4 regions of the Streptomyces clavifer genome follow, and region 1 is predicted to be linked to each of the others. Evidence: riboswitches for the same ligand, from Rfam matches in the RefSeq annotation. Region 1 holds a riboswitch; each other region holds the start of a gene.
The links. A riboswitch is a leader RNA that binds a small molecule or an ion and turns the genes downstream of it on or off. The one in region 1 is predicted to bind cyclic di-AMP.

Region 1 (7,266 bases):
CGACGGCGCGACGGCTGGTCTGAGCCCGCCGGGCCGCGGAGGCGGGGCCGGCGTCGGCAGGGGCCGCGTCGGCGCACGGCCGGGTCCACCCCGTCTCCGGGCCCGCCACCGGCCTCGGGGCCGGCCCGGGGCGGTCGGGGTCGGGTCCGGACCGGCTGCCGGTTTTTCAGGGGGTTTCCTGGGGGGCGTCCCGGTCCGCGTCCTGGACGAGTGAGATGTTGATCTTCTCGCCGACCCTGCGGTACCCGACGCCCGCGTAGATCCGCTCGACCTCCGGGCTGCCCGGCTCCAGCCAGACGGTGTGGCAGCCGCGTCCGAACGCCGTGGTGGTCAGCCAGGCGGACAGCGCGGCACCGACACCACGGCGGCGGAAGGATTCTGCGACCGCGAGGCCGGCCAGTTCGCTGATGCCGTCGACCGGCACCGAGCAGCCGCCCGCTCCGGCGGGTTCGGAGCCGAACACGGCGAGCGCCGCGACGCCTCCGCCTGCCACGGCCCCGCGCAGCCAGGCGATCTCGCCGTCGTCGGGGCCCCCTTCACCGCCGAACCCCGTGTGCTGGACGGCCGCGGCGGCGGTGAACTCCGCGTCGGTCACGGGCTCGGCGATCCGGAGCCCGTCCACCGGCTTCGGTGGGAGGAGCCCGTCCGTGGTGCAGGCGAGCACCGGGGCATGGCTCTCCACGGTGAAGCCGGCGGCCAGCAGGGCCGGTCCGACGGCGGGCGCCCAGGACGGCAGGTACTCCAGGCGGGGCAGCCGGCCCCGCTCGCGGAACGCCGCGACGAGGTCGGCGACCTCCTGCGCGCTCGGTTCCGCCCCCCGGTCCGGGATGGCGTAGTTGGCGAACTTCAGCTCCCAGTCCGGGTTGTGGCGCACCGTGAAGGGGCCGATCCGGTAGTGGTCGGGGGAGCGGAGGGTGAGCGCACGCGCGTAGTTCTGGACATCGGCGTCCAAGGGCACGGGGAGCCTTCTCTCTCGCGGGATCCGGTCGGCGCCGGCCGGTCGGCGCGGAGCCTATGCCACCCGGGCCGCACCCGCGAAAGGCATTTCGCTGATCGGCGCCACGCGCACCGGTGCGCCCGGACGCGGGGCGTGGATCATCTGGCCGCCTCCGATGTAGAGCCCGACGTGGGTGATCCCGGAGTAGAAGAACACCAGGTCCCCCGGAGCCAGTTCGGAGCGCGACACCCGATGGCCCGTGTTGATCTGGGTGTACGTGGTGCGGGGCAGCGAGACGCCCGCGGCCTTCCAGGCGGCCTGGGTGAGGCCGGAGCAGTCGAAGGACGCGGGGCCGGTGGCGCCCCAGACGTACGGCTTGCCGAGTGCCCCGTACGCGAAGGCGACGGCCTGTGCCGCACGGGGGTTGGGGGCGGCGACGGAACCGCGCGGGGTGTGGCGGTCGGCCCGCACGGCCGGGCCGCCGTGCCCGGCGTCCGCGGAGCGCTCGTAGTCGGCGCGCTGGGCGGCGGTCAGGGTGGCCAGGAGCCTCTGGGCGTCGGCGAGCCTGGTGCGGACCGCTACCTTGTGCTTCTTGAGATCGGCCTGGCGGGACGCCAGGACCGCGAGCTCGTCCTCGGCCCGGGCGCGCAGCTGGGCCACCTCGCCGATCTGCCGGCGTACGCCCTGGAGGGCACCGGCCTGGCGGTCGCCGGCCCGGTCCAGGTACGAGGCCCGCTCCAGGTACTCGTCGGGGTCGGAGGAGAGGGCCAGCCGGACGGCGGGGTCGATGCCGCCGCTGCGGTACTCCGCCGCGGCGAACGAACCGAGCGCGTTGCGTGCGGCGTTGAGGCGGTCGGTCCTGCGTGCGGCCTCGTCGCGCAGCGCGTCGAGGGACCTGGCCGAGGCGGCGGCCTTCTCCTTCGCGCCGTTGTACTTCTCGGTGGCGACCTCGGCGTCGTGGTACAGCCGGTCCACCTTCGCCCTGACCTGGGCCGGGGAGAGCTGGGGATCGGCCTGGGCGGCGCCCTCCAGGGCGGTCGCCGCCGCCCCTGCGAACGCCAGAGTGGCTGCGGTGCGGGCAGCAGGGCCGGTGAAGAAGCGCTGCTTGGGCTTGCGGTGAGCGGCTTTGCGATGGGCGGCCACGAGGGCGTGGGTCCTTCCGTTCGACTGCCCGTCGGGGAAGTGCCGGCGGGCCCGCCAGGAGATCCGTCGGCGGGCCACCAAAGGGGGAGTGGGTCCACCGCCGGATCTCCTGGCGGGGCGACCGGGGTGCCGCCCTGTACGGGGGCGGCGGTGAAGAACCGGTCACCTGGGATGGACGCTAAGCCCGAGGCATGGGGAAGAGGCGTAATGACGACTATTGACTCAATCTGACGTTTCGATCTCTTCGAATGACCGGAAAAATCAACCGGAGTCCGGCAATTCGTGCCAGGTGCGAGCGAACTCGTAAGGAAGTCCTACCTGGCCGAAGAGTGGTGATATGCCCGCGGCTAGGCTGCGGCCATGGACGTACTCATCAATGTCTTCGTGGCCCTGCACATCATCGGTATCGCCTCCCTGCTGGGCGGCTTCCTGACCCAGATGAAGGCCATGGGGGCGGGCACGGCCCGCTTCGTGCCCGCCATGCTGCACGGGGCGCTGACCATGCTGGTCACGGGGATCGCCCTCGTCGGGCTCAACCAGGCCGACGACCAGACGGTGAACAACGTCAAGATCGGCATCAAGCTGGTGATCCTGATCGTGATCCTGGCGCTCGTCTACGTGAGGCGGGACGAGGAGCGGGTGGGGAAGGGCGAGTTCGCCGCCGTCGGCGGGCTGACGGTCGCCAACATCTTCATCGCCACGCTCTGGACCTGAGTGGGCCCGTCCGGCGCGGTCCGCTTCCCTGAGCGGACCGGCCCCCGGTCCAGGGGCCGGTCCGTGCTTCGCGGGCGGGGCCGCCCGGTGTGCGCGGCGAGCGGGGCGGGCGTACGAGCCGTTCGGGCCCGTACGCCCGCCCCCGTAACGCCCGCCCTGCGTGCGCCCCCCGTATGCCCGCCGTGCGCCCGTCCGCCGTTACGCCGGGCGCACGCTGCCGTAGATCGGCATGGAGTAGATCGACTCCTCGCGGACGTTCGCGCCCGGCTTCGGTGCGTGGATCATCATGCCGTCGCCCTTGTAGATGCCGACGTGGCTGATGTCGTCGTAGAAGAAGACCAGGTCGCCCGGCTGCAGATCCGCCGTGGCCACCCGGGTGCCGACCTTCACCTGGTCCCAGGTCGTGCGGGGCAGGTCGACGCCCGCCGCCTTCCAGGCGGCCTGGGTCAGGCCGGAGCAGTCGTACGAGGACGGGCCCGTCGCCCCCCAGACGTACGGCTTGCCGATCTGGGCCCGGGCGAAGGACAGGACCTTGTCGGCCTTGGACGCGTAGCCGCTGTCGGATCCGGTGCCGCTGCCCGTCCCCGTGCCGGAGTCCGCCTCCCCCGCGGAGGCTTCCTCCTCCGCCGCCCGGTCTGCCTCCGCCTTCGCCTTCGCGGCGGCGGCCTGCTGGCGGGCGAGCTCCTCCGCCTTGCGCTCGGCCTCCGCCTCCTTCTTGCGCTCCAGCTCCGCGAGGCGTGCCTTCTCCTCGGCGGTCAGCTTCGACAGCAGGGTGCGGGCCTCGGCCAGCTTGTTCTGCACCTGCTGCTTGCTGCTGCGCAGCGTGGCCTGCGACTCGGTCAGCGTCTCCAGGCTCTTCGTCGCCTCGACCCGCTTGGCCGCCGCCTCGTTCTGCTGCGTGCGGAAGTCGCCGACCGCCTTCTGCTGCTGGGCGGTCATCCGCGCCATCAGCTGGTCCTGGTCGAAGTACGCCTGCGGGTCGTCCGCGAGGAAGAACGTCGCCGTCGGGGCGATCGCACCGCCGCGGTACTGGGCGGCCGCGTAGTGGCCCAGCTCCCGGCGCGTCTCGTTGAGCTTGTCGGCCCGCTTCGCCGCGGCCTCCAGGAGGCTGTCGACCCTGGAGCGCTGCTGCGCGGACGCGGTCTTCGCCTTGTTGTACTGCTGCGTCGCGGTGCCCGCCTGGCGATACAGGTCGTCGACCTTCTTCTGTACTTCCTCGACGCTGGGTTTCGGCTCCGTCGGAGCGGCCGTCGCGCTCTGCGTCGAGAGCAGGGTGACGGAGGCCAGCGCCGCCGTCGTGAAGCCGACGGCGGGGGTGGTGCTGCGCACCCGCGTGCGCGGCTTGCGATGCGATGCCAAGACCGGCATCTCCTTCCGTGGACCGCCTACCGGGTTAGCTGTCGGGTTCGGGCGGAACGGAAGGCTGCCCTACGGTCCTGGGGGCGGACCGATTCACCCCGGTGCTGCGTGTGGGTCCCCGGTTCCGGCCCCCGCGAGGGCGGCACGGATTCGGCGGGGGCGCCCGTGTGGCGTAGGTCGCCTCAAAGGGGTACGGGTCACCCGTCGGAGCACGCTAACCAACCCGTGGTGTCCCTGTGAAGGTTGATGTTCGATATGCCCGATACATTTCTGTGACCTTCGCACACCGGCTGTCCGCGGGGCGGTTCCGGGCCCGGAATTCCTACGCACCGTGGGCGGACGGTCTCCGTACGCTTACGGATCCGGCCCTCGTGCCGAATGCGGCCCCGGGGTGTCGGTGCGGCGGCCTAGACTCGTCAAGCGATGAGCAGCCTCTTTGACGACAGTTTCCTGACCGGCCTCCAGCAGGCGGACGAAGGCCCCCCGCCGCCCCCCGAGGGCCAGGCGCCCGAAGCGGTGCCGGAGGGCCTCTTCGAGGACGTCTTCGACACGCCTCCGCCGCCGCGCGACGCGTACTACCGCGACGGCGCCCCGCGCCCCGTCGTCGACTCCGCCGCGCTGCTCGACGGGCTGAACACCGAGCAGCGTGCCGCCGTCGTGCACGCCGGATCCCCGCTGCTCATCGTGGCCGGGGCGGGCTCGGGCAAGACCCGGGTGCTGACGCACCGGATCGCCCACCTGCTGGCCGAGCGCGGGGTGCACCCGGGGCAGATCCTGGCGATCACCTTCACCAACAAGGCCGCCGGTGAGATGAAGGAGCGCGTCGAGCAGCTCGTCGGGCCGCGCGCCAACGCCATGTGGGTCATGACGTTCCACAGCGCCTGCGTGCGGATCCTGCGCCGCGAGTCGAAGCTTCTCGGCTTCACCTCGTCGTTCTCGATCTACGACGCCGCCGATTCCAAGCGCCTGATGGCGCTGGTCTGCCGCGATCTGGACCTCGACCCCAAGCGCTACCCGCCGAAGTCGTTCACGGCGAAGGTCTCGAACCTGAAGAACGAGCTGATCGACGAGGAGACCTTCGCCGGTCAGGCCGCCGACGGCTTCGAGAAGACGCTGGCCCAGGCCTACGCGCTCTACCAGGCGCGGCTGCGCGAGGCCAACGCCCTGGACTTCGACGACATCATCATGACGACGGTCCACCTGCTCCAGGCGTTCCCCGACGTCGCCGAGCACTACCGCCGCCGCTTCCGGCACGTCATGGTCGACGAGTACCAGGACACCAACCACGCGCAGTACACCCTGGTGCGTGAGCTGGTGGGCCCGGCCGGCGAGGCCGACGCCCCGGGCGAGCTGTGCGTCGTGGGCGACGCGGACCAGTCGATCTACGCCTTCCGCGGCGCGACCATCCGCAACATCCTCCAGTTCGAGGAGGACTACCCGGACGCGAAGACGATCATGCTGGAGCAGAACTACCGCTCCACGCAGACCATCCTGTCCGCGGCCAACGCCGTCATCGAGCGCAACGAGAGCCGCCGCCCCAAGAACCTCTGGACGAACGCGGGCGCCGGCACCCGGATCACCGGCTACGTCGCCGACACCGAGCACGACGAGGCGCAGTTCGTCGCCGACGAGATCGACCGGCTGACGGACACCGGGGACGTGAAGGCGGGCGACGTCGCCGTCTTCTACCGCACGAACGCCCAGTCCCGTGTCTTCGAAGAGATCTTCATCCGTGTCGGGCTGCCCTACAAGGTCGTCGGGGGAGTGCGCTTCTACGAGCGCAAGGAGGTCAGGGACGTCCTGGCCTACCTCCGGGTCCTCTCCAACCCCGAGGACACCGTCCCGCTGCGCCGCATCCTCAACGTGCCCAAGCGGGGCATCGGCGACCGCGCCGAGGCGATGATCGACGCGCTGTCGCTGCGCGAGAAGATCTCCTTCCCGCAGGCGCTGCGCCGCGTCGACGAGGCGTACGGCATGGCGGCCCGGTCGGCGAACGCCGTGAAGCGGTTCAACACGCTCATGGAGGAGCTCCGCACGATCGTGGAGTCGGGGGCGGGGCCGGCGGTCGTGGTGGAGGCCGTCATGGAGCGGACCGGCTACCTCGCCGAACTCCAGGCGTCCACCGACCCGCAGGACGAGACCCGCATCGAGAACCTCCAGGAGCTCGCCTCCGTCGCCCTCGAGTTCGAGCAGGAGCGGGCGGAGGACGAGGGCGCGGGCACGCTCGCCGAGTTCCTGGAGAAGGTCGCGCTCGTCGCCGACGCCGACCAGATCCCCGACGAGGACGAGGACGGCTCCGGTGTCGTCACGCTGATGACGCTGCACACCGCCAAGGGCCTCGAATTCCCCGTGGTGTTCCTGACCGGCATGGAGGACGGTGTCTTCCCGCACATGCGCGCGCTGGGTCAGGTGAAGGAGCTGGAGGAGGAGCGCCGGCTCGCTTATGTCGGCATCACGAGGGCCCGTGAGCGGCTGTACCTGACCCGGGCCTCCATGCGCAGCGCCTGGGGACAGCCTTCGTACAACCCGCCGTCGCGGTTCCTGGAGGAGATCCCGGACCAGCACCTGGAGTGGAAGCGCAAGGGCCCGATGGCGGCTCCGGCGGGACCGACGTCGGGGATCACCTCGTCGCTGTCCTCGTCGCGCTCCAAGGCGGGGCCCTCGGGCTTCGCGACCCGGCGCTCCGCGGACAAGCCGGTGGTCACGCTGGTGGCGGGGGACCGCGTCACGCACGACCAGTTCGGTCTGGGCACGGTGACGGCCGTCGAGGGGTTCGGGGACCAGGCGAAGGCCACGGTCGACTTCGGCGACGAGCGCCCGAAGAAGCTGCTGCTGCGGTACGCACCGGTCGAGAAGCTCTAGGAGCCGGACCGGCGGAGGCGGCGGAGGGGCCCGGGTCCACGCCCGGGCCCCGGGGTCTCAGGTGGGACTGAGGCCGTGACTGCGGAGCCACGCCAGCGGGTCGATCGCCGCACCGCCGCCGGGCCGCACCTCGAAGTGCAGGTGCGGGCCGGTGGAGTTGCCCGAGTCCCCCGAGTACGCGATGACGTCACCGGCCTTGACCGGGCCGGAACGGATCTTCGCGGCGCTGAGGTGGCAGTACCAGGTCTCGG
Region 2 (7,266 bases), 1.5 Mb from region 1:
CGGGACTCATCCGGGCGAGCGACCACGGCGAGCACCTCACCGAGAACGAGGCCGCCGCGATGGCCTTCATCCTGCTCTTCGCCGGATTCGAGACCACGGTCAACCTCATCGGCAACGGGACGTACGCCCTGCTGCGCAATCCGGAACAGCGGATGCGGCTGGAGCGCTCGCTGGCGGCGGGCGAGACGGACCTGCTGGCCACGGGCATCGAGGAGTTGCTGCGCCACGACGGCCCGGTGGAGATGGCGACGTGGCGCTACGCCACCGAACCCGTGACGCTGGGAGGGCGGCACATCGCGGTCGGCGATCCCGTTCTCGTGGTGCTGGCGGCCGCCGACCGGGACCCGGAACGCTTCCACGATGCGGACACCCTGGACCTTGCACGGAGTGACAATCAGCACCTCGGATACGGGCACGGAATCCACTACTGCCTGGGTGCGCCGCTGGCCCGGCTGGAGGGTCAGGCGGCACTGGCCACACTGCTGAGACGCCTCCCCGACCTGCGGCTCGCTGCGGAACCTGCCGATTTGCGCTGGCGGGGCGGGCTCATCATGCGCGGACTGCGCACTCTTCCCGTGGAGTTCGAACCCGGACATCCGTCCGAAAAAAGTGACACTCTGTCAACTCTGTGACTTTTACGTGATCTCCGCTGCATCGACTTGTGACACACGTTCGAGTACGGCTAGGTTCACCGTTCGACTTACCCGTCACACGTCAGTCACACGGAAGGCAATCCCATGGGCTCCGCGAATGGCAGACACCGCCGCCCTCGTCAGGCACCCGCGATCGTCGTCGCCGCAGGCGTGACGGGATCGGCGATCGCCATCCCGTTGCTCGGCGCGACCGGCGCGCACGCCGCAGAAGCCTCGACCTGGGACCGGGTCGCCGAGTGCGAGAGCGGTGGCATGTGGAGTGCCGACCTCGGCAACGGCTACTACGGCGGCCTGCAGTTCTCGCAGGACGACTGGTCGGCCTACGGCGGTACGGCGTACGCCGCGCGCGCCGACCTCGCGAGCCGTTCGCAGCAGATATCGGTCGCCGAGAAGGTGCTGGACGACAAGGGCCCGCAGGCGTGGCCCAGCTGTGCGGTGATCTCCGGGCTCGCGCTGGACGGCACGCTGCCGGGCGTCGACCCGGGCGGCGACCCGTCCGCCGACCCCACGGCCACGGAGGCCCCGTCGGACGCCGCCTCGACCGAAACGCCGGACAAGGCGGACGAGAAGGGCAAGAGCGACAAGAAGGGCAAGTCCGGCAAGGGTGACGCCTCCACCGGGTCCGCCGCGTCCGAGTCCTCGTCACCCTCCGCCACCCCGTCCCCCGAGGCGTCCGAGGCGGCGGGGACCTCCGAGCGCGGTGGCGAGACCGGCGGGAAGCACCGGGGCGCACCGGCCCCCGAGGCGAGCACCGGGACGGACCTGAGGGGCGAGCGCGAGGCCGGCCGGCACGCCTCGCGCGGCGACTCCGAGGCCCGCGAGGGTGCGGCGGCGGTCGCGGACGGGACCTACACCGTCCGTGAGGGCGACAACCTCTGGGCGATCGCCGACGAGCAGAAGCTGCCCGGCGGCTGGAGCGGCCTCTACGAGGCCAACAAGGCGGAGCTGGGCTCCGACCCGGATCTGATCCTGCCCGGCCAGAGTCTCGACCTGGCCCCGAAGGCGGACGCGGACACCGCCGCGGCGGACGAGGAGTCCGGCGCCGAGGCTGCAGTCGCCAACTGATCAAAAGCGGGAAAACACCCCGAAATCAGGGGTAGTTCAGAGGCCTATGTCCACTTATGCGTAAGTGAGACATGGGTCTCTTTGCTTGAACTGGCGCGCCTCGCCCGCCCACTCGGCCCGCATCGCCTCCGACCTGCGGAAACGGTGCCACCCTCGGAGGTGGTAAGCGCTGATTGCCAGTTATGTCCATCTTTGAATGTAGGCGTTGCGTGTGTTTACGGTCGGAACCGCTCGCACCGCGGGCACCTTCGACCGTCACGCCGAATCCTGCCGTCGGCCGAAGGGGACAGACGCGTAAAGCGCCGTAGGCAGGAGCGGGGGACCCAGGTAAGTGCCGGACCCGGCCGTCGGAAGACGGGCGAGGGCCGGCTGGGGGTGAAGTCGTCCGCCAGTGCGGGTGACCGGGCAACTCACAGGCCCGAACCCGACAGCTCACCTCGTAGGCGTCGGTGAGGAGAACCATGCTGCTTTCGAGCAAGGGCAAGCACCGCCGCCCGTCCAAGGCCGTCCGCATCGCCACCCTGGCCGGCGTCACCGGCGCGGCCGTGGCCGTTCCGCTGATGGGTGCCACCGGTGCCTCCGCCGCCTCCGTCGCGACCTGGGACGCCGTCGCGCAGTGCGAGTCCGGCGGCAACTGGTCCATCAACACCGGCAACGGCTACTACGGCGGCCTGCAGTTCTCGCAGTCCAGCTGGGCGGCCGCAGGTGGTACCCAGTACGCCGCCCGTGCCGACCTGGCCAGCAAGGCCCAGCAGATAGCCACCGCCGAGAAGCTCCTCGACCTGCAGGGCCCGGGCGCCTGGGCCTGCGCCGGTGCCGGCGGTCTGACCAACGACGGTGTGGACCCGGGCGTCGACACGGGCTCCGCGAAGAGCGAGGCCGAGCCGAAGGCGGCCCAGCCGGAGCGCAAGGCCGAGCAGCCCGCCAGCCGCAGCGAGACGCGCACGGCCCCCAAGGCCGAGAAGACCGTCACCACCCCGACCGGCGACAAGGTCAAGAAGGGTGACGGCGAGTACAAGGTGAAGGCCGGCGACACCCTCAGCACGATCGCCGGGGCGAAGGACGTCAAGGGCGGCTGGCAGAAGCTGTTCAAGCTGAACGACGACATCGTCGAGAACGCCGACCTGATCTTCCCGGGTCAGCAGCTCCACCTGAAGTAACCGGGATCTGTCCTCCCGGCGGTGTTCCCGGCCCGGCGCGCGCACCCGGTGCGCGCCCGGGCCGGGGGCGTTTTCGGGGCGCCCGGCGGTGGTGTTCGTTCAACTTTTGTAGTTACTTGCCAGTAAATTTCTGAAGCTTTGCCCGTAATGCGGGCTCTTGGGTCCTTTTTCGTCCCAGGGGACGGGCGGTCGGCCGACGCAGCGGGCCGGGCCGGTTAGGCTCGTGTCGCAAGGCCACAGTGACCCTGCACAACCAGTGTCATATCCCAGAAGGAGATGCCTCGTGCCGTCCATCGACGTCGTCGTAGCCAGGGAAATCCTCGACTCCCGGGGCAACCCCACGGTCGAGGTCGAGGTTGGCCTCGACGACGGCAGCACGGGACGTGCTGCTGTTCCGTCCGGCGCCTCCACCGGCGCGTTCGAGGCCATTGAGCTTCGCGACGGCGACCCCAACCGTTACCACGGCAAGGGCGTCGAGAAGGCCGTCCTCGCTGTGATCGAGCAGATCGGCCCGGAGCTCGTCGGCTACGACGCCACCGAGCAGCGCCTCATCGACCAGGCGATGTTCGACCTCGACGCGACCGAGAACAAGGGCTCGCTCGGCGCCAACGCCATCCTCGGTGTCTCGCTGGCCGTGGCCCACGCCGCGTCCGAGGCCTCCGACCTCCCGCTGTTCCGCTACCTCGGCGGCCCGAACGCGCACCTGCTGCCCGTTCCGATGATGAACATCCTGAACGGCGGCTCGCACGCCGACTCCAACGTGGACATCCAGGAGTTCATGATCGCGCCGATCGGCGCCGAGTCGTTCTCCGAGGCCCTGCGCTGGGGTGCGGAGATCTACCACACGCTCAAGAAGGTCCTGAAGACCAAGGGCCTGTCCACCGGTCTCGGCGACGAGGGCGGCTTCGCCCCGAACCTCGAGTCCAACCGCGCCGCCCTGGACCTCATCATCGAGGCCATCAAGGAGGCCGGCTACGTCCCGGGCCGCGACATCGCGCTCGCGCTCGACGTCGCCGCGTCCGAGTTCTACAAGGACGGCGCCTACGAGTTCGAGGGCAAGTCCCGCTCGGCCGCCGAGATGACCGAGTACTACGAGGAGCTCGTCTCCGCGTACCCGCTGGTCTCCATCGAGGACCCGCTGTACGAGGACGACTGGGCCGGCTGGAAGGTCATCACCGACAAGCTCGGCGCCAAGGTGCAGATCGTCGGCGACGACCTCTTCGTCACCAACCCCGAGCGCCTCGCCCGGGGCATCGAGGAGGGCTCGGCCAACGCCCTGCTCGTCAAGGTCAACCAGATCGGTTCGCTGACCGAGACCCTGGACGCCGTCGAGCTCGCCCAGCGCAACGGCTTCAAGTGCATGATGTCCCACCGCTCCGGTGAGACCGAGGACGTCACCATCGCCGACCTCGCCGTCGCCGTGAACTGCGGTCAGATCAAGACCGGCGCCCCGGCCCGCTCGGACCGTGTCGCCAAGTACAACCAGCTGCTGCGCATCGAGGAGATCCTCGACGACGCCGCGGTGTACGCGGGCCGTTCGGCGTTCCCGCGCTTCCGCTTCGAGGGCTGACAGCCCGGCAGCAGGAGCTGGGCCCCTTTGGGGGCACCAGCCTCCGTCCGTCCCCGCACTCGGTCCCGTACCGTGTGCGGGGACGGACGTGCGTAACGGGGAGGCGTGAGAGATGGCCGGGAAGGATCGCGACCGGTTCTCCACAGCGACCAGGCTGCGGCTGCTCGGTGAGCAGACGGCGGCCCGCGTCTACCGGTCCCAGAACCGCCGCCAGGCCCGGCGTTCCCGGCTCACCGGCCGGGCCGCGTTCCTGGCGCTGATCGTCTGCTCCCTGGTGGTCGCCCTCGCGTACCCGATGCGGCAGTACATCTCCCAGCGCGACCAGATCGCGGATCAGGAGAGGCTCTCGCGGGAGGCGCACGAGCGCACCGAGGAGCTGCGCGACGAGAAGGCGCGGCTCCAGGACGACGCGTACATCCGTCGTCTGGCCCGCCAGCACCTGCACTACGTCCTGCCCGGGGAGACCGCTTACACGGTGATCGACCCGGACGCGGCGGAGGTCCGCCGCGGGGAACCCGGTGCGACCGGCAGGCCCTGGCACTCGAACCTCTGGGACGGCGTCGACAGCGCGGACCGCGAATGACTCCCGCACCGCCCCCGTACGCGCACCGATACATACGGACCGAACGATGACATTCAAGGCAGGCATGGACACGCCCCCTCCGCAGACCGAATCCACCACGCCCACCACCGCGGACATCGCCGCGTTCGAGCAGCAGCTCGGCCGGCCCCCGCGCGGGCTGCGCGCCATCGCGCACCGCTGCCCCTGCGGCAATCCGGACGTGGTCGAGACGCAGCCCCGCCTGGAGGACGGCACGCCGTTCCCGACGACGTACTACCTGACCTGCCCGCGTGCCGCGTCCGCGATCGGCACGCTGGAGGCCAACGGGGTCATGAAGGAGATGACCGAGCGCCTCACCACGGACCCGGAGCTGGCCGCCGCCTACCGTGCGGCCCACGAGGACTACCTCGCGCGCCGCGACGCCATCGAGGTCCTGGAGGGCTTCCCGAGCGCGGGCGGCATGCCGGACCGGGTGAAGTGCCTGCACGTCCTCGTCGGCCACTCGCTGGCCGCGGGGCCCGGGGTGAACCCCCTGGGGGACGAGGCGATCGCGATGCTGCCCGAGTGGTGGGCGAAGGGCCCCTGCGTCTCGCCGTGCGGCGAGCAGCAGCAGCCTTCCTGACCCGCCCCTGACCGGGGCACCGCCCCTCCGGGCTCCTGCCCGCGCCCCTCCGGGCCGCCGCCGGGGGCGCGGGCCACGCTCCGCGCCGGGGCGGGCACGCCCGGCGGGTGAGGGCATCTTCCAGCGAACGAGGACCGGGACCGGCGAACCGGCGACACAACAGGAGTCCCCATGACGCGCGTTGCCGCCATCGACTGCGGTACCAACTCCATCCGCCTCCTCGTCGCCGACGTGGACCCCGCCACCGGGCACTTCGCCGAGCTCGACCGGCGGATGCGGATCGTCCGGCTCGGCCAGGGCGTCGACCGCACCGGACGGCTGGCCCCCGACGCGCTGGAGCGCACCTTCGACGCCTGCCGGGAGTACGCGGCCGCGATCGAGGAGCTCGGCGCGGAGCGGATCCGGTTCGTCGCCACCTCCGCGTCCCGCGACGCCGAGAACAGCGACACGTTCGTCCGGGGCGTCCTGGACATCCTGGGTGTCGAGCCCGAGGTCGTCAGCGGCGACCAGGAGGCGCAGCTCTCCTTCGACGGGGCGACCAAGGAGCTGGTCGGCAGCGACCACCTGGACAAGCCCTACCTGGTCGTCGACATCGGCGGCGGTTCCACCGAGTTCGTCGTCGGCGACGACGAGGTCCGCGCGGCCCGGTCCGTGGACATCGGCTGCGTACGCATGACGGAGCGGCACCTCGTCCGGGACGGCGTCGTCGTGGATCCGCCCGCGGCCGACCGGGTCGCCGCGATCCGCGCCGACATCGACGCCGCGATCGATCTGGCGGAGAAGACGGTGCCGATCGCCGACGCCGCCACGCTCGTCGGCCTGGCCGGCACGGTGACCACCGTCGCCGCGATCGCGCTGGGCCTCGAGGAGTACGACTCCGAGGCGATCCACCACTCCAGGGTCTCCCTGGAGCAGGTCCGGGAGATCACCGGACGGCTGCTCGCCTCGACGCACGAGCAGCGCGCGGCGATCCCCGCGATGCACCCGGGCCGGGTCGACGTGATCACCGCCGGTGCCCTCGTCCTGCTCGCGGTGATGGAAAGGGCCGGGGCCGCGGAGGTCGTCGTCAGCGAGCACGACATCCTCGACGGGATCGCCTGGTCGGCCGCCTGATCACCGTGCGGCCGCAGGTGGCGTGAGGGCACGCTCATACGCACTCCGGCCTGCACTTTTGAGCTGTTCATGACGCCCGGGACGCCCTGTGGAGGGGGCTTTCGCGAGCTGCCGCGACGAACTTCGTGAACTTCTTCACAAGGAATTCGGCCCTGCTGGGTGAAGTTCTGCCTCCAGGGGGCCCCGGGGCTCGCCCGGAGGGGTCCGCGAGGCGGGTGCGGGGACGTTTCGGGTGTGTGGCGCGGGGGTGTCCGGGGCGGGTGGTTCACCGGGCCGGGCGGCACAAGGGCCAGCTCACAAGCGGTGAACAACGTTCGCCGGTGGGCTCTGGTTCCCCTCCGGCATCATGACCTCGGTCACGCGGGCGGCGAAGTGTAGCAGAGGGTGGCGGATACCTTGTGAAGGGGCTCACGAGCGTGCCCCCCGAGGGGGGTGGATACTCGATGGCATGAGCACCACGGAGCGTCCCAGGATCCTCGTTGTAGGCGGTGGGTACGTAGGCCTGTACGCAGCTCGTCGCA
Region 3 (7,266 bases), 1.2 Mb from region 1:
GGTCCGTCCGCCGGCCCGGTGAGCAGCCTGCGCGAGGGACCGGTCCTGCGCGTGCAACTGAACGACCCCGAGAGCGGGAACGTCGTCAGCGGCGCGATGCTGGACGCTCTGCTGGACGTCCTGGCCGTGCCGGACCCCGAGGTGCGCGTGCTCGTCCTGAGCGCCGCCGGGGAGGACTTCTGCCTCGGAGGGGACCGCGCCGAGTTCGCCGACTGGCTGGACGACGACCCCACGGGCCGTGGCATCCGCATCGCCGGCGACAAGGCGCGCCGGGTCTGCGAGGCCCTCTCCACGAGCCGGGCGGTGACCATCGCCGCCGTGCACGGCAAGGTCATCGGCGCGGGGCTCGCTCTCGCGCTCTCCTGCGACCTCCGGGTCGGTGCCGATACCGCGAGCTTCAGACTGCCGGAGCTGGCCCTCGGGCTGCCCACCGCCTGGGGCGGGGTGCTTCCCCGGCTGATCCACGAGGTGGGTGCGGCTCGCACCCGCGAACTCATCCTCACGGGACGGGCCTTCGACGCGGCGGAGGCGTACGGATTGTCCGTTCTGCAGCGCGTGGTGCCCCGGGACGCGCTCGACGAGGCGGTCACCGCGTGGACCAAGCCCATAGTCCGCCGCCCCGAAGCCGCCCTGCGGGTGACCAAGGCCGTGCTCAACTCCTACTCGGCGCCGACCCGGCTGGGCGACCCGTCCCTGCTCGACGCCGAGCTGCTGGCCTCCGTCGCCGCCGCGACCAGGCGGCAACGCGGCACGGGCGGCACGGAGCCCGTCCCGATCCGGTAGGGACGCGCCCGCAGCGAGGGTGCCACCGCCCGTCCCGGGGGACGGCAGGGAGGGCAGGCGGCTGTCGAGCACCCCGCCTCCGTGCGCGCGGAGCGTCCGGAGCCGGCTTGCGGCCGGGGACGGGGGACGGCAGGGTTCGGAGGCGTGGCCACTCTGCTGATCGTCCATCACACTCCCTCGCCCAACTGCCAGGCGCTCTTCGAGGCCGTCGTCTCCGGCGCGACGACGGACGGGATCGAGGGCGTCCAGGTCGTACGGCGTGCGGCGCTCGCCGCCACGGCGTCCGACGTGCTGGCCGCCGACGGCTACGTCCTCGGCACTCCGGCCAACCTCGGCTACCTGTCCGGTGCGATGAAGCACTTCTTCGACCAGGTGTACTACCCCTGCCTGGACGCGACGCAGGGCAGGCCCTTCGGCTCCTACGTGCACGGCGGCAACGACGTCACCGGAGCGGTACGGGCCATGGACTCGATCACGAAGGGCCTGGGATGGCGCCGCGCGGCGGACGCCGTGACGGTGACGGGGGAGCCCGGCAAGGCCGCCATCGAGGCGTGCTGGGAGCTGGGCGCGACGATCGCCGCCGGGCTGATGGACTGACGACCGCCGCCGTGCCCGTGGGCCGGCCCGCCCGTCAGAGGTTGCCGGGCTCGGCCACCAGGTCCGCGTCGCGCATACCCGGCAGGAGATAGCCCTCGCCGTCGTCCCACGGGACGTCCAGGTCGTCCATGTGCACCCGCCACTCGGCCCCCGCGACGGCACGGCGCAGCTCCGTCAGGGAGTCCAGCACATGGGCGATCACGGGCAGCAGACGGCCCGGTTCGAACGGCATCTTGGTGGAGCCCGCGAGGACCTCACCGCTCTCGCCGTCGGACCGGTCGTACAGGTACAGGCCCTCCTCCTCGTCGTACGGGAAGGAAGCCGCGCAGGCGGTGACGATGCGCGAGACCGCAGCCGTCTCGGACGCGGTCAGCGGTTCCGCGCGAAGGGCGGTGTAGTAGAGGGAGACGCTCATGCCGTGAGCGTAGGACAAGGGTCCGACAGTGCCGGTTCACCGCGTTCCGCGTGGGCCGCGGGGCGGTCCCGTGCCGGTCCGGGGCGCGGCGCCGACGGGGAGGGTCAGGTGCGGTCGATGTGCACGCTGGTCGACTTCACACGGGCCGTCGCCTGCATGCCGACCTCGAGGCCCAGCTCCTCCACCGCCTCCCGGGTCAGGAGCGAGACGAGCCGGTGCGGGCCCGCCTGGATCTCGACCTGGGCCGCGACATCGCCCAGTTTCACGGCGGTGACGATGCCCGGGAACGCGTTGCGCGCGGAGGTGTACGAGACCTCCTCCTCGCCGGTGCCCGCCTGGGCCACCTCGACGGAGAACGCGGCCAGGTCGCGCCCGTCGACCAGCCGGCGTCCGCCCTCGTCGCGATGGGTGGCGACCCGGCCGGCGTCGGCCCAGCGGCGGGCGGTGTCGGGGCTGACGCCGAGGAGTCGAGCCGCCTGCCCGATCGTGTAGGACTGCATGTGCCACACCCTAGGCGCCGAGGGTCCGGCCCCGCGGATCGGCCGCCCGTCGGCCGCACGAGTGGTCCTGGCACGGGTCCGTCCGGCGGGACCCCGCCTGGCCCGGTCGTACGGAGCGGCCGTACGCCTGCTCCCGGACCCCACCGCGCTGCGCGTCCCGGGCCGGCCGGTGTGATGTTCGCAGCCCGCCGTTCGCTGGGCCTGTGGGAGGAACGGGTCCTCCCACAGGACAGGCGGGGAGTCGCAGATGTGGGGACGGAGCGTGAGCGTCCGGAGCCCGGCGCACGGACGCGCGTTACGAGGCGTACGCGTGCGGGGGGCCGGCCGGTGACCGGATGGCCCATCGAGGCGCTGGAGCGCCTGCTGCCGACGACGTACGGCATCGACGAGCAGGTCGACTGGGCCGTGGCCGAGGCACGGTGGGGCGCCTGTTTCCCCGCCGACTACAAGGCCTTCATGAGTGCCTACGGGGAGGGGTCCGTGGACGACGTGATCGTCGTGCACCGGCCGATGCCCGCGGACACGCCGGACGGGTGCCACGCCGCGGATGCCATGGCCGACGGGACCGGTGCCGTCCGCGAGGTGTGGCGCGTGGAGGCCGACGAGATATGGGCCGATCCGGCGGGACCCGACATGGTGCTCGACCCCGGCGCGCTGCTCGCCTGGGGTACGACCACCGAGGCGGACATCCTGTGCTGGCTGACGACGGACGAGGACCCCGACCGCTGGCCCGTGGTGGTCTGCGGCCGTCACACCGTGCCGACGTTCGCGCTGTACCGGTTCGGTATGGCCGAGTTCCTCCGCAGGCTGCTGGCCGGCTGCTTCGATTCCGTACCCCTCAGCGTGGAGGGGGTGATGGCCCGTCGGTCGCACGCCTTCGTGAGCCGGGCCGTTCAGCGGGCCCGCCGCCGCGCGGGCCTCGACCCCTGGACCGGGGAACCGCAGGGCAGCTGAGCGGGCGGCGCGGAGTGTTCGGTGCGGTGGGCGGTCCCGGGGGCCGTCGCGGCGTACGGGGGCGGGGTGCGGGTCCTGGGGACCCGGTAGGGGCGGCTTCCCCCAGCAGGGCCCGGTGAGGTTCGTACCGGGCCGGGCAGGGCCGGTGGGGTGCGCGCAGGGTCAGTGCTGCGTCCAGGTGAGCTTGTCACCGCCCACCTACCGCACCGCGTCGGGGTCGTCGAGGTCGTGGACCGTGATGCCGGCGGCCTGCGCGGCGTACAGCACGTCCGTCATCGAGGTCACCCTGCCGACCATCTCCCCGTCGGCCTCCAGGATCCGGAAGGGCGGATCGCCGGGCTGTACGGGCAGAACGGTGAGCCTCGGATGTGTGGGGCCGGGGTGCGCCCTGTCGGTCATGCGCTGATCGGTTCCACGCGTGCTCCTCCGGTACGCCCGGAACCCTCCGCGTGAGCCGTATGCCCGGTTTAGGATGCTATATGCAATTCATCCAGTAATTCATATAGGGCTATTTCGTGCGACCCGTGGAGCTTCGGAAGGGTGCAAATCACCCTTTTCGGTCTTGGTGACCAGGGTCACCCCACCGCCTCCCGGACGCATCGACATGTCGACCGGTTCCCTTGTGCGCCAACAAGGTTGGCACCCCGGCTGTGGGCTTGCTTACATGAATTCACTTGGATCGATCTTGCAAGTGAATTGTGATCACCAATTCCGGGCTTGTTCCTTTCGCTATTTCTCGCCTACGGTCACCCTCACTCCGGATGGAACGCCGAATCCTGCCGCCGTCCGGGAACCCGACCACATCTCGTACGGCAGGAGCGGGGGACCCAGGTAAGCGCCGATCCGGTATCCGGAGCGGCTCGGGGTGAAGTCGCATTCGTATGCGACCGGGCATCTCCAGCCCGAACCCGACAGCTCACTTCGCAGGCGGCGGAGAGGAAATCACCATGCCCGAAATGGGTAAGCACCTTCGTTTCAGGACCAGTTCGCTGACCCGCGGCATCATCGCCGTGAGCACGGGTGGAGCCGCTCTGGCCCTTCCCGTGATCGGCGCGACCGGAGCCTTCGCGGCGCCGGCGCAGCCGGTCGCCGTCGAAAAGGCGGCCACGTCGACTGCCGTGTCCGGCAAGGCGATTGCCGCACAGAAGTCGACGCCCGTCACCTATTCCGTGATCATTGGCGATTCCCTTTCCAAGATCGCGCGTGAGCATTCCGTCGACGGCGGCTGGAAGGCGCTGTACGACGACAACCGAAAGGCCGTCGGCGCAAACCCCGACCTCATTCACGCCGGTCTGAAGCTGACGATCGGCGCGAAGGCGGCGGACAAGGCCGGAACGGCGGACAAGGCCGAATCCAAGGCGTCCGGCTCCGCCGACCGTGCGGAGCAGAGCGCCGACCGTGCCGACCGCTCGGACCGTACGGACACCGCGCTCGCCGCGCAGGGCGCACCCGCGGCAGCGCCTGCCGCCGCTCCCGCCGCCGAGCCGGCCGCGTACACCGACGACCTCGACGGCTGGATCAAGGAGTCGCTGGCGGTCATGGCCGAACACGGCATCCCCGGCAGCTACGACGGGATCCACCGCAACATCATGCGTGAGTCCTCGGGCAACCCGATGGCCATCAACAACTGGGACTCGAACGCCGCCGCCGGCATCCCGTCCAAGGGCCTGCTGCAGGTCATCGACCCGACCTTCCAGGCCTACCACGTGCCCGGCACGTCGACGGACAGCTACGACCCGGTCGCCAACATCACGGCCGCGTGCAACTACGCCGCCGACCGGTACGGCTCGATCGACAACGTGTTCGGCGCCTACTGAGGCCTGACCGTGTGACAGCAGTGCACGGCCGACGGGTGGTGCGGGTTCGCGAGAGCCCGCACCACCCGTCTTTCCGTGCGGGGCCGCGCCCCGGAGCGGTGGTGTCCAGGCGCCGACGTGCGGCACGAGCGTGCCGCGGGTGCGGTCCGACCCGCTGCGGCGACGGGCATCCGCCGCCTTCTCCGGAGGGAAGACCTCCACGACCTCCACCGTCATGGGCCCACGTGCGGATGCCGGCGTTCACGCCCGGGCCGTTGGCCGGGACCGCCCTCGCCGTCCTCGGCGAGGCCCGCTCCGCCGGACGGCGGACCAGCCCCCGCGATCGGGTGGATGACCGGCCGCGCGCCGGGTGCCCGCGCCGGTCGGCCCCGGCGCGAAGCCGCCGCGTACCGGTGACTTCCGCGGCCGTTGCGCCCCGTCGGACCCCTGGCGACTGGTCACGTACAGGTTCGTCGACCATACTGCCCGCCGTGGAGCAGCGTATAGATTCCAACACGAAACCCGAGTTCGCCGCGGGCACGGACCCGGCGTACATCCCCGGCCTGACGGCCCCTGCCCCCGCGCGGACGGAGGGGGAAGCGGAGAAGGCGCCGGAAGGGCCCGAGGCGCCCGGTGCGTCCGGTGCGTCCGCCGAGGACGAAGCGACGGCTGTCGCCGAAGGGGCCGAGACGGCGGACGCGTCCCCGGACGCCGTGCGGGACGCCACCCCGGAGGCGAGTGAGGACGCTGACGAGGGGGGCGGCGCCCCGGCCGAGGGGCCCGTCTTCGCCGTCAGCGACCGGCGCGGATCCATCACGGTGGACCGGGACGGCGTCCGGTTCACGCTGGACGACCAGGAGGCTGAGTTCGACTGGGCCGAGATCGGCGCGGTCGAGGTCAAGACCGCCCGCTTCGGGCGCCGGTTCACCGTCACGGTGCACGTGTCGAGCCGTCGGTGGTTCAACGCCGAGGTCGAGGCGGAGTCCCGGAGCAGCCTCAAGGAGTGGACGGCGGAGCTCGACGCGGCGCTGGACGCCTACTTCGAAGAGAACTGATCACGGTACGGCCCGTGGAAGCGGCGTGCCGGGCGGGCGAACCGCCCGGCACGCCGTCCGCCGTGCCGTGGATCAGCCCGCCGCGGCCCCGTCGAGCACCACCGACCGGGTGAGGTGACGGGGAAGGTCCGGGTCGAGGCCGCGGGCCGCCGCGCGGGCCACGGCCAGCCGCTGCACCCGGACCAGTTCGGCCAGCGGGTCCAGGCCGCTCTCCACCCAGCGGGCACCGGTCGCCCGTACCTGCTCCGCGAGGCCCTCCGGTGCGGGGCCGAACATCCAGGTCGCCGTCCCGGCCGTGGCGATGCTGATGGGCCCGTGGCGGTACTCCATCGCCGGATACGACTCCGTCCAGGACAGGGACGCCTCCTTCATCTTGAGCGCCGCCTCGTTGGCGAGCCCGACCGTCCATCCCTGGCCCAGGAAGCTGAACTGGGAGCACTCCAGCAGCCCTTCGGGCAGCGGATCCGCCAGCGCCGCCTCCGCGTCCCGTACGACGTCCTCGGTGTGCAGTCCGAGGTGGGCGCGGAACAGGGTGAGCGCGGTGGTGGCGAACCGGGTCTGGACGACGGACCGTTCGTCCGCGAAGTCCAGCACGACCACCTCGTCGGCGGCCGTCATCACCGCGGTCCGCGGGTCCGCCGTCACCGCGACCGTGCGGGTGGTGCCGCGCAGCCGGGTCAGCAGGTCGAGCACCTCGGTCGTGGTTCCCGAGCGGGTCAGGGCCACGACGCGGTCGTACGAGCGGCCGAGAGGGAACTCGGACGCGGCGAAGGCGTCGGACTCCCCCTGCCCGGAGTCCTCGCGCAGCGAGGCGTAGGCCTGTGCCATGTAGTACGACGTGCCGCAGCCGACGACGGCGACGCGCTCACCGGTGGCGGGCAGGACCGCCGCCCGGTCCGCCGCGACCTCCTCGGCACGCCGCCAGCACTCGGGCTGGCCGGCTGTCTCGGTTTCGACATGGGACATGTCCGCACTCCGCTTCCGCTGCTGTTCGCACTGGGATGGCTGGATGGAATCGTTGCCTGTCTGCTCAATTTTGCATATTACATGGCCCAATCGAGCAAGAACAAGCAAAGGAGGCGTGATTCGAGCGGTAACGCGACAGCTGTTTTCAGCCATGCTCGGTGGGTAGTCGGCGCGATGAGGTTCCGCCGTTCCTGTGTGGG
Region 4 (7,266 bases), 570 kb from region 1:
GCGCACGAGTCCGCGGTCAGTGCGCCGGGGCGGGTTCGATGTTCTGGTTTGCGTGGAAGAGGTTGTGCGGGTCGTAGGCCTGCTTGATCTCCGCGAGCCGGTCGTAATGGCCCCGGTAGGTGGCCCTGACCCGGTCCTGCGACTCCCCGGAGCCGATGAAGTTGACGTAGCCGCCGCCCATGGAATGCGGCTGCAGCGCGTCCCAGTAGCTCACGGCCCACTGCCGGAGCGCCTGCGCCCGGGCCGGATCGGGGTCGATGCCCGCGATGACGCCGGACCAGACCGCGTCGCGGTACGCCCAGGCGGTCTCGTCCGGTCCGACGCGGCCCGCGGCCCCGTCGACCGGGTAGAGGTGCATGGTCGACAGGTCGGTGGGGAGGCTCTCCGCGAACGAGGCGTGCACGTCGACCGCGTCGTCGGTGATCCGGTCGAAGAAGGCGCCGCGCCAATACCACTGCAGGCCGGCGGGGAGCAGCCCGTCGAACATGGTCTGCAGGGCCGGGTAGGGCATCGGCGCCGTGAAGTGGAAGGCGGGCGGGCCCGCTTCGCCGACGGCCGCGAGGGCCGTGCCCAGGGCCTCCGGGGCGCCCGTCGAGGACCAGACGACACCGCACATCTTCCGCCCGTGGATCTCCTCGGGGAACGGCGGGCCGGGTGGGACGGTCAGCGCGGCGAAGAAGCCGTAGAGGTCGTCCGGTGCCTGCGGCAGGAAGGCGCGGTACCAGCGCAGGACGTCCTGGAAGAGGTCCGGCGGCCACAGGGTGATGCCGACGCCGACGGTGCCCACGGGGTGCAGCTCGAAGTCGAACGACGTGACGATGCCGAAGTTCCCGCCGCCGCCGCGCAGCGCCCAGAACAGGTCGGCGTTCTCGCTCGCGTTCGTCGTGGCGAAGCTGCCGTCGGCCAGGACCACGTCCGCGGACACCAGGTTGTCGATGGTGAGTCCGTACTTGCGGGTGAGGTAGCCGTGTCCGCCGCCGAGTGTGAGACCGCCGACGCCGGTCGTGGACATGATGCCCGCCGGGGTGGCGAGGCCGAAGGCGTGCGAGGCGTGGTCCAGGTCGCCCAGCTTCGCTCCGCCGTCGACCTGGGCGGTCTGGGTGGCCGGGTCGACGCGTACGCCGCGCATCGGCGAGAGGTCGATCGTCACGGCGTCGTCGGCGAGGCAGAGGCCGGGACCGCTGTGTCCGCCGCCCATGACGGCGACCTCCAGGCCGTGGTCGCGGACGAAGTCCACGGCCGCCATCACGTCCGCCGTGTCGTGGCAGCGGATCACGGCGGACGGCCTCTTGTCGATCATGGCGTTGTAGATCGTCCGGACCTGTGCGTACTCCGGGTCGTCGGGGCCGATGACCGGGCCGCGCAGTTCGGTCCTCATCGTTTCGAGTGTGGTGCCGTCCATGGCCGTCTCCTTGCCGAAGCGCGTGCCGCAGCGCGCCCGGCCTCCTCTGCCCCATGGCACCGGCCGAGGCGGTTGCTCGCGCCGATGACCGGCACCGTTGGGTGCCGCAGACGGGACCGGGCACGGAAGGGCTGGGTGCTTCAAGCGTCCCGCGGCCCCGGGAGCCTCGCAATCGCGGCAGGAACCGGGCCGGGGAGCAGCGAGGGGGAACCCGCGGGCGGCGGACCGCGGGAGGGGCCCGTGCCCGGGGTGGCCGACCGGGCGACGGCTGCGGAACGGGTGCCGAATCGGATGCCGAATCGGATCGGGGGGTGCGGAAACCTCGGCAGGCGCAGCGCGCCCCGTGGCAACTGCCTTTTCCATGCCGGGTGTTGATGGGAACCGATCCATGCGGTGGATGCCGGCCCGCCCCCGGGGCGCGAGTGGCTACGCCGGAAAGTGGTCGAGGCGCCCTCCGCGATGCCGTAGAGTTGCAATCACAACGACGCGGGGTGGAGCAGCTCGGTAGCTCGCTGGGCTCATAACCCAGAGGTCGCAGGTTCAAATCCTGTCCCCGCTACTGAAAGACAGAGGCCCGAATCCTTTCGAGGATTCGGGCCTCTGTCGTATGCGCGCACCGCCGCGCCCGTGCTCCCGCTTGACCTTGACGCAACGTAAAGATCTAGCGTTTCCGGCATGGAGTGGTCCATCCAGGAAATCGCCAGGGAAGCCGGCACGACGAGCCGAACGCTGCGGCACTACGGAGACCTCGGTCTTCTCGCGCCGAGCCGTACGGGCGCCAACGGCTACCGCTACTACGACCAGGGCGCCCTCGTCCGACTGCAGCGCATCCTGCTGCTGCGTGAGCTGGGGCTGCCGCTGCCCGCCATCAAGGACGTACTGGAGGGGCAGCGGGACACCTCCGCGGCGCTGCGGACCCATCTGCTCCTGCTGGAGCAGGAGCAGATGCGCATCGGGCGGCAGATCGCGTCGGTGCGGACCACTCTCCACAGGACCGAGGAGGGAGAAGAGCTGATGGCCGGGGAAGTGTTCGACGGTTTCGACCACACGGTGTACGAGCGGGAGGTCACCGAGCGCTGGGGCCGGGAGGCGTACGCGGAGGGCGACCGGTGGTGGCGCGGGCTGAGCCGCGAGGAACGTGCCGACTTCCAGGGTGTGCACGACGCGATCGCCCGGGACTACGGAGCGGCCAGGGAGGCCGGTCTGGACGCCGGCGGCGAGGCGGTGCAGCACATCGCAGGGCGCCACTGCGCCTGGCTCGCGGGCACGACGACGGTCACCCGGTCGTACGTCACCGGCCTCGCCGGGATGTATGTCGCGGATCCGCGCTTCGGGAAGAACTACGATCGGTACGGAGACGGCACCGCCGTCTTCGTACGGGATGCACTGACGATCTACGCGCAGCACCGGCTCACCGACTGACCTCCGGGGGGCGGGGCTCCGGCGCGCTCCCCCCTTCGGCCGACGACGCGCCGTCGCACGGCGCGGCTCCGGCCGGCCCGGGTGGATCGCGGTACCGTCCGCAGCCGTGAGCGGACCGGGCAGGAGTGCACAGGTGGGGAAGCGGGACAGTCGGCGGGGCGGAGCCGGCGAGGGCGTCGGGGCCCGGCGGTTCGTGCGTGCGCTGCCCACCCTGATGATCGGGGTCGGGATCGTCTTCGACCTCGTGACCCCGACCGCCGTCACGGCCGTTCCGCTCTTCGCGGCGGCCCCACTGATCGCCGCCCCGTTCTTCTCGCTGGCGAGCACCGTCCGTACGGGGGTGGCCGCGACCCTCGCCGTCCTCGCGATCCGGCTCTCGGACGGCCTGATCACCAAGGTCGTACCGCTCACCGATCTGCTCACCCTGATCACCGTCTCCGCACTCGCCCTGGTCATCAACGGTGTCGTACGCCGCAGCAACGAGCAGCTCGCCTCGGCCCGGGCCGTCGCGGAGACCGCGATGCGCGCGGTGCTGCCGACACCGGACGACCGGATCGGCGGACTGCTGGTCGCGGCGCGGTACGAGGCCGCGCAGGCGGACGAGTTCGTCGGCGGCGACCTGTTCGCCGTCGCGGACACCCCGCACGGCGTGCGGCTGGTCGTCGGGGACGTGCGGGGCAAGGGGCTGGACGCCGTGGAGGCGGTGGCCGTGGTGATCGGTGCCTTCCGTGAGGCGGCCGAGCAGGAGCTGTCGCTGGAGGGCGTGGCACAGCGGCTGGAGCGGGCGCTGGCGCGGGAGGGGAGCCGACGCGGCGGGCTCGACTCCATGGAGGGGTTCGTCACCGTCGTGCTCGCCGAGATCCCCGTGGGCGCGGGTGCGGTGCGGATCGTGAACCGCGGTCACCCCGAGCCGATCCTGCTGCACGCCGACGGGGCGCTGGAGGTGCTGGCGCCGACCGCACCCGCGCTGCCGATCGGGATGGACCTGGGGGTGTGGCCGGACCGGTCGGACGAGTGGGAGCTGCCGGCGGGGGCCACGCTCCTGGCGTTCACGGACGGCCTCTCCGAGGCGCGGGACGCGGACGGGGTCTTCTACGATCCGGCCGCCCGGCTGCGCGGCCGGATCTTCCCGGGACCCGAGGAGCTGCTCTCCGCGCTCACCGACGACGTACGGCTGCACACCGGTGGACGCGCGACGGACGACCTGGCGCTGCTCGCGGTGGGCCGGCCCGCGCGGGGGCAGCCGCAGCGGCGCACGACGGTGAAGATCGTGGGGAGGGGCAGTGAATGACCCTTTACCACCGTCCGTAGTCGAAAGGTACCGCTCCGCATAACATTTGACTAACCGTCAGAAATTCGTGTCCGGAGTGGGAATACTCAACTCGACCGTTTACGACCGTTTTCCACCCTGAAGTCCCGGCCAGAGTGCTGAACGATCAATCGGAACAGCTTGGAATCGGGCCCCGGTGTCTATTAACGTTCGATAACGCAGCGCGGTTGTCCCAGTCGTCGCCAGAGGCGACACCGTGCGCGAGCGCCGAATTCCGCAAGGGAACCGGGGAACCACCTACATGGGGTGAATCGGGCACCTGTGTCTCGTGAGAGACGAAGGGGCCCGTAGGAGACCTTCCTGCTCCGAACCCGTCAGCTAACCCGGTAGGCGAGAAGGAAGGAAAGGAGTGCGCCCACGTGGCGTCCAATCAGCCTGCCCCCGAGGCCCCGTCACCCTTCAGGACCGGCATGGCCGGTGACGAGGAGCGGACGTGGGAGGAATGGAATCCCACCGAGGAGTCCATCCGTCCCGTGCGCGGCAGGCACCGCGTAGCCAAGCAGCGCGGTCTCGCCCGTAGCTCCACCGTCCTCGGCGTCGGCGTCATCGCGGCCGTCGGCGCGGGTGGCATGGCCACGGCGCAGAGCAAACCGCCGGTCTCCATCTCCCTTCCCGATTCCATCGCGGACAGTCTTCCCGACGCCAAGTCCCTTCCCGGCGTGAGCGCTTTCATGTCCGGCGGCTCCGAAGCGGACACCGGGACGACCACCCAGGCCGCCCCGCTCACCACCGCCGGCATCACGTCCGCCGAGGCCGAGCAGGGTGCCACCGACGCCGGTGAGGCGCTGCGCGCCCGCATCCTCCAGCAGGCCGAGCAGCAGCAGGCCGGAGCCGCGGCCGAGGCCAGGGCCGCCGAGGAGAAGGCCGCCGCCGAGCAGGCCGCTGCGCAGGCCACGAAGCAGCAGAGCAACGCCGAGGTCGAGGCCGCCGCGAAGAAGAAGGCGGCGGAGAAGAAGGCCGCGGAGAAGGCTGAGGCCGAGCGCCTCGCCAAGCTCGCCGCCAGCTACGCCGTCCCGACGTCCTCCTACACGATCACCTCGACCTTCGGCCAGGCCGGTTCGCTGTGGTCCTCCGGCTACCACACCGGGCTGGACTTCGCGGCTCCGACCGGCACCCCGGTCAAGGCCGTGCACAGCGGCACGGTGAAGTCGGCCGGCTACTCCGGTTCGTACGGCTACCGCACGGTCCTGGTGCTCGACGACGGCACGGAGATCTGGTACTGCCACCAGTCCTCGATGGACGTCACCGCCGGCCAGAAGGTCAGCACGGGCGACACCATCGGCCGTGTGGGCGCCACCGGGAACGTCACCGGCCCCCACCTCCACCTGGAGATCCACACCCCGGACGGCACGGGCGTCGACCCGTTGAGCTGGCTCCGCGGCAAGGGCCTGACGATCTGAGCCCCGCGCCCCACGGCGCACCCGCACCCCGGCGGCCCTGACGCACACCCCCCGACGTCAGGGCCGTCGGCCTGCGGCACGCGGGCCCGCCCGGGGTGCGGAGCGGCTCGGCGGAATAGCGTCCTCCGTGGACCGGTTGGCCCCGGGGATGCGGAATAGCGTCCTCCGCAGACCGGTTGGCCCCGGGTATGACGAGTCTGCGCCCGCTCGGTTCTTCGAGCCTCCAGGTATTCCCCCTCGCCCTCGGCGGCAACGTCTTCGGCTGGACGGCGGACGAGGACCAATCCTTCGCCGTCCTCGACGCGTACGCCGCGGTGGGCGGCAACTTCATCGACACCGCCGACGCCTACTCCTCCTGGGCCCCGGGCAACGAGGGCGGTGAGTCGGAGACGATCATCGGCAGGTGGATGGCGGCCCGCGCCAACCGCGACGACATCGTCGTCGCCACCAAGGCCGGCGCCCACCCCGCGTACAAGGGACTCTCCGCCGCCACCGTCAAGGCTGCCGCCGAGGCGTCGCTGCGCCGGCTCGGCACCGACCACATCGACCTCTTCTACACGCACTTCGACGACGAGAGCGTCCCCGTCGAGGAGATCGTCACCGCGCTCGACCACCTGGTGAAGGCGGGCACCGTGCGGGAGATCGCCGCCTCCAACATCAGCCCCGCGCGACTCCGAGCCTCCCTGGACTTCTCCGAGCGCGAGGGGCTGGCCCGCTACACCGCCCTGCAGCCCCGCTACAACCTCGTCTCGCGCGACACCTACGAGGGCGCGCTCCTGGACACGGCCGCCGGCGCGGGGCTCGCAGCCGTTCCCTATTCCGGCCTCGCCTCGGGTTTCCTCACCGGCAAGTACCGGCCGGGCACGGAGGTCGACAGCGTGCGGGCCGGGAGCGCGGGCCGGCATCTGGAATCGGAGCGCGGCGGCACGGTGCTCGCGGCGCTCGACAAGGTCGCCCGGGAGCACGACGCGGAGATCGCCACGGTCGCACTGGCATGGCTGGCCGCCCGGCCGACCGTCGCCGCACCGATCGCCTCCGCCCGTACGGTCGGACAGCTGCCCGCGCTGGTGGCCCTGGCCGACCTGAGGCTGACCGAGGAGCAGCTGGCGGAGCTCACCGACGCGTCCGCCTGACACCGGGGAGCGCTGCGGCTGCCCAGGGAGACGCCGATGTGGCTTCACCCCGGCGGTAAGGGCCCGGTGTTGACGCCGGCGGACTGCCCGGGTGGTGGCGGACTGCCCGGGTGGTGGCGGCACCGTGGTGACGCCGGTCCGCTACCCGGGCGGTACCGGCCCGTGGCCCGTGCCCGGCTGCCGCGCGACCGGCTGGAGATACGGGTTGTAGCCGCCGTAGTGCCGGTGCGGCGCGGGGACCTGGTGCTGCGGATACGGCGCGCCGTGCGGCCGGCGGGGGTACGGCGGCGGCACGCGGTGGGCGCGGGCGCGTCCCGTCGCACGGGCCGCGTACGTCAGGGCCGGCCCGGCGATGTCCCGGCGCTGCCACAGGTGGTGCAGCAGCTCCTGCTCCCGGTGGGCGAAGTCCGGGCCGGCCCCGTCGCGGCGGGCCCGGTGGCGCAGTACGGCCAGCGAGGTCGCGAACGACTCGTACTCCGCGACCGCACGGGCCGCCGCCCTGCCCCGGGACCGGTCCGGGTGGCTGTTCCAGTGCCTGGCCATGTCGCGGGCCATCCCCCGCGCCCGCATCGAGGCCAG

Region 2: linked by a shared signal. The riboswitch ahead of OG927_RS13340 (LysM peptidoglycan-binding domain-containing protein) and the one ahead of OG927_RS20200 (C40 family peptidase) in region 1 are both predicted to bind cyclic di-AMP.
Region 3: linked by a shared signal. The riboswitch ahead of OG927_RS25280 (transglycosylase SLT domain-containing protein) and the one ahead of OG927_RS20200 (C40 family peptidase) in region 1 are both predicted to bind cyclic di-AMP.
Region 4: linked by a shared signal. The riboswitch ahead of OG927_RS17410 (M23 family metallopeptidase) and the one ahead of OG927_RS20200 (C40 family peptidase) in region 1 are both predicted to bind cyclic di-AMP.

The regions. Positions count from the first base shown of each region.
Region 1 covers NZ_CP107793.1:4,590,337-4,597,602, forward strand. Annotated here, with positions in the region: gene OG927_RS20180 (LuxR C-terminal-related transcriptional regulator) at 1-23, shown strand, start outside; gene OG927_RS20185 (GNAT family N-acetyltransferase) at 167-958, opposite strand; gene OG927_RS20190 (C40 family peptidase) at 1,013-2,080, opposite strand; gene OG927_RS20195 (hypothetical protein) at 2,441-2,794, shown strand; gene OG927_RS20200 (C40 family peptidase) at 2,993-4,162, opposite strand; cyclic di-AMP (ydaO/yuaA leader) riboswitch at 4,161-4,319, opposite strand; gene pcrA (DNA helicase PcrA) at 4,577-7,015, shown strand; gene OG927_RS20210 (M23 family metallopeptidase) at 7,073-7,266, opposite strand, start outside.
Region 2 covers NZ_CP107793.1:3,108,277-3,115,542, reverse strand. Annotated here, with positions in the region: gene OG927_RS13350 (cytochrome P450 family protein) at 1-632, shown strand, start outside; gene OG927_RS13345 (transglycosylase family protein) at 738-1,718, shown strand; cyclic di-AMP (ydaO/yuaA leader) riboswitch at 2,009-2,179, shown strand; gene OG927_RS13340 (LysM peptidoglycan-binding domain-containing protein) at 2,180-2,878, shown strand; gene eno (phosphopyruvate hydratase) at 3,162-4,448, shown strand; gene OG927_RS13330 (FtsB family cell division protein) at 4,561-5,031, shown strand; gene OG927_RS13325 (DUF501 domain-containing protein) at 5,096-5,632, shown strand; gene OG927_RS13320 (Ppx/GppA phosphatase family protein) at 5,804-6,745, shown strand; gene OG927_RS13315 (NAD(P)/FAD-dependent oxidoreductase) at 7,194-7,266, shown strand, end outside.
Region 3 covers NZ_CP107793.1:5,795,441-5,802,706, forward strand. Annotated here, with positions in the region: gene OG927_RS25250 (enoyl-CoA hydratase/isomerase family protein) at 1-783, shown strand, start outside; gene OG927_RS25255 (flavodoxin family protein) at 928-1,380, shown strand; gene OG927_RS25260 (hypothetical protein) at 1,415-1,795, opposite strand; gene OG927_RS25265 (TOBE domain-containing protein) at 1,900-2,295, opposite strand; gene OG927_RS25270 (SMI1/KNR4 family protein) at 2,623-3,249, shown strand; gene OG927_RS25275 (hypothetical protein) at 3,448-3,648, opposite strand; cyclic di-AMP (ydaO/yuaA leader) riboswitch at 4,007-4,194, shown strand; gene OG927_RS25280 (transglycosylase SLT domain-containing protein) at 4,197-5,066, shown strand; gene OG927_RS25285 (hypothetical protein) at 5,537-6,100, shown strand; gene OG927_RS25290 (SIS domain-containing protein) at 6,173-7,066, opposite strand.
Region 4 covers NZ_CP107793.1:4,016,277-4,023,542, forward strand. Annotated here, with positions in the region: gene OG927_RS17390 (FAD-binding oxidoreductase) at 17-1,402, opposite strand; tRNA gene OG927_RS17395 (tRNA-Met) at 1,888-1,961, shown strand; gene OG927_RS17400 (MerR family transcriptional regulator) at 2,078-2,824, shown strand; gene OG927_RS17405 (PP2C family protein-serine/threonine phosphatase) at 2,958-4,115, shown strand; cyclic di-AMP (ydaO/yuaA leader) riboswitch at 4,350-4,502, shown strand; gene OG927_RS17410 (M23 family metallopeptidase) at 4,514-5,554, shown strand; gene OG927_RS17415 (aldo/keto reductase) at 5,743-6,687, shown strand; gene OG927_RS17420 (PrsW family intramembrane metalloprotease) at 6,829-7,266, opposite strand, start outside.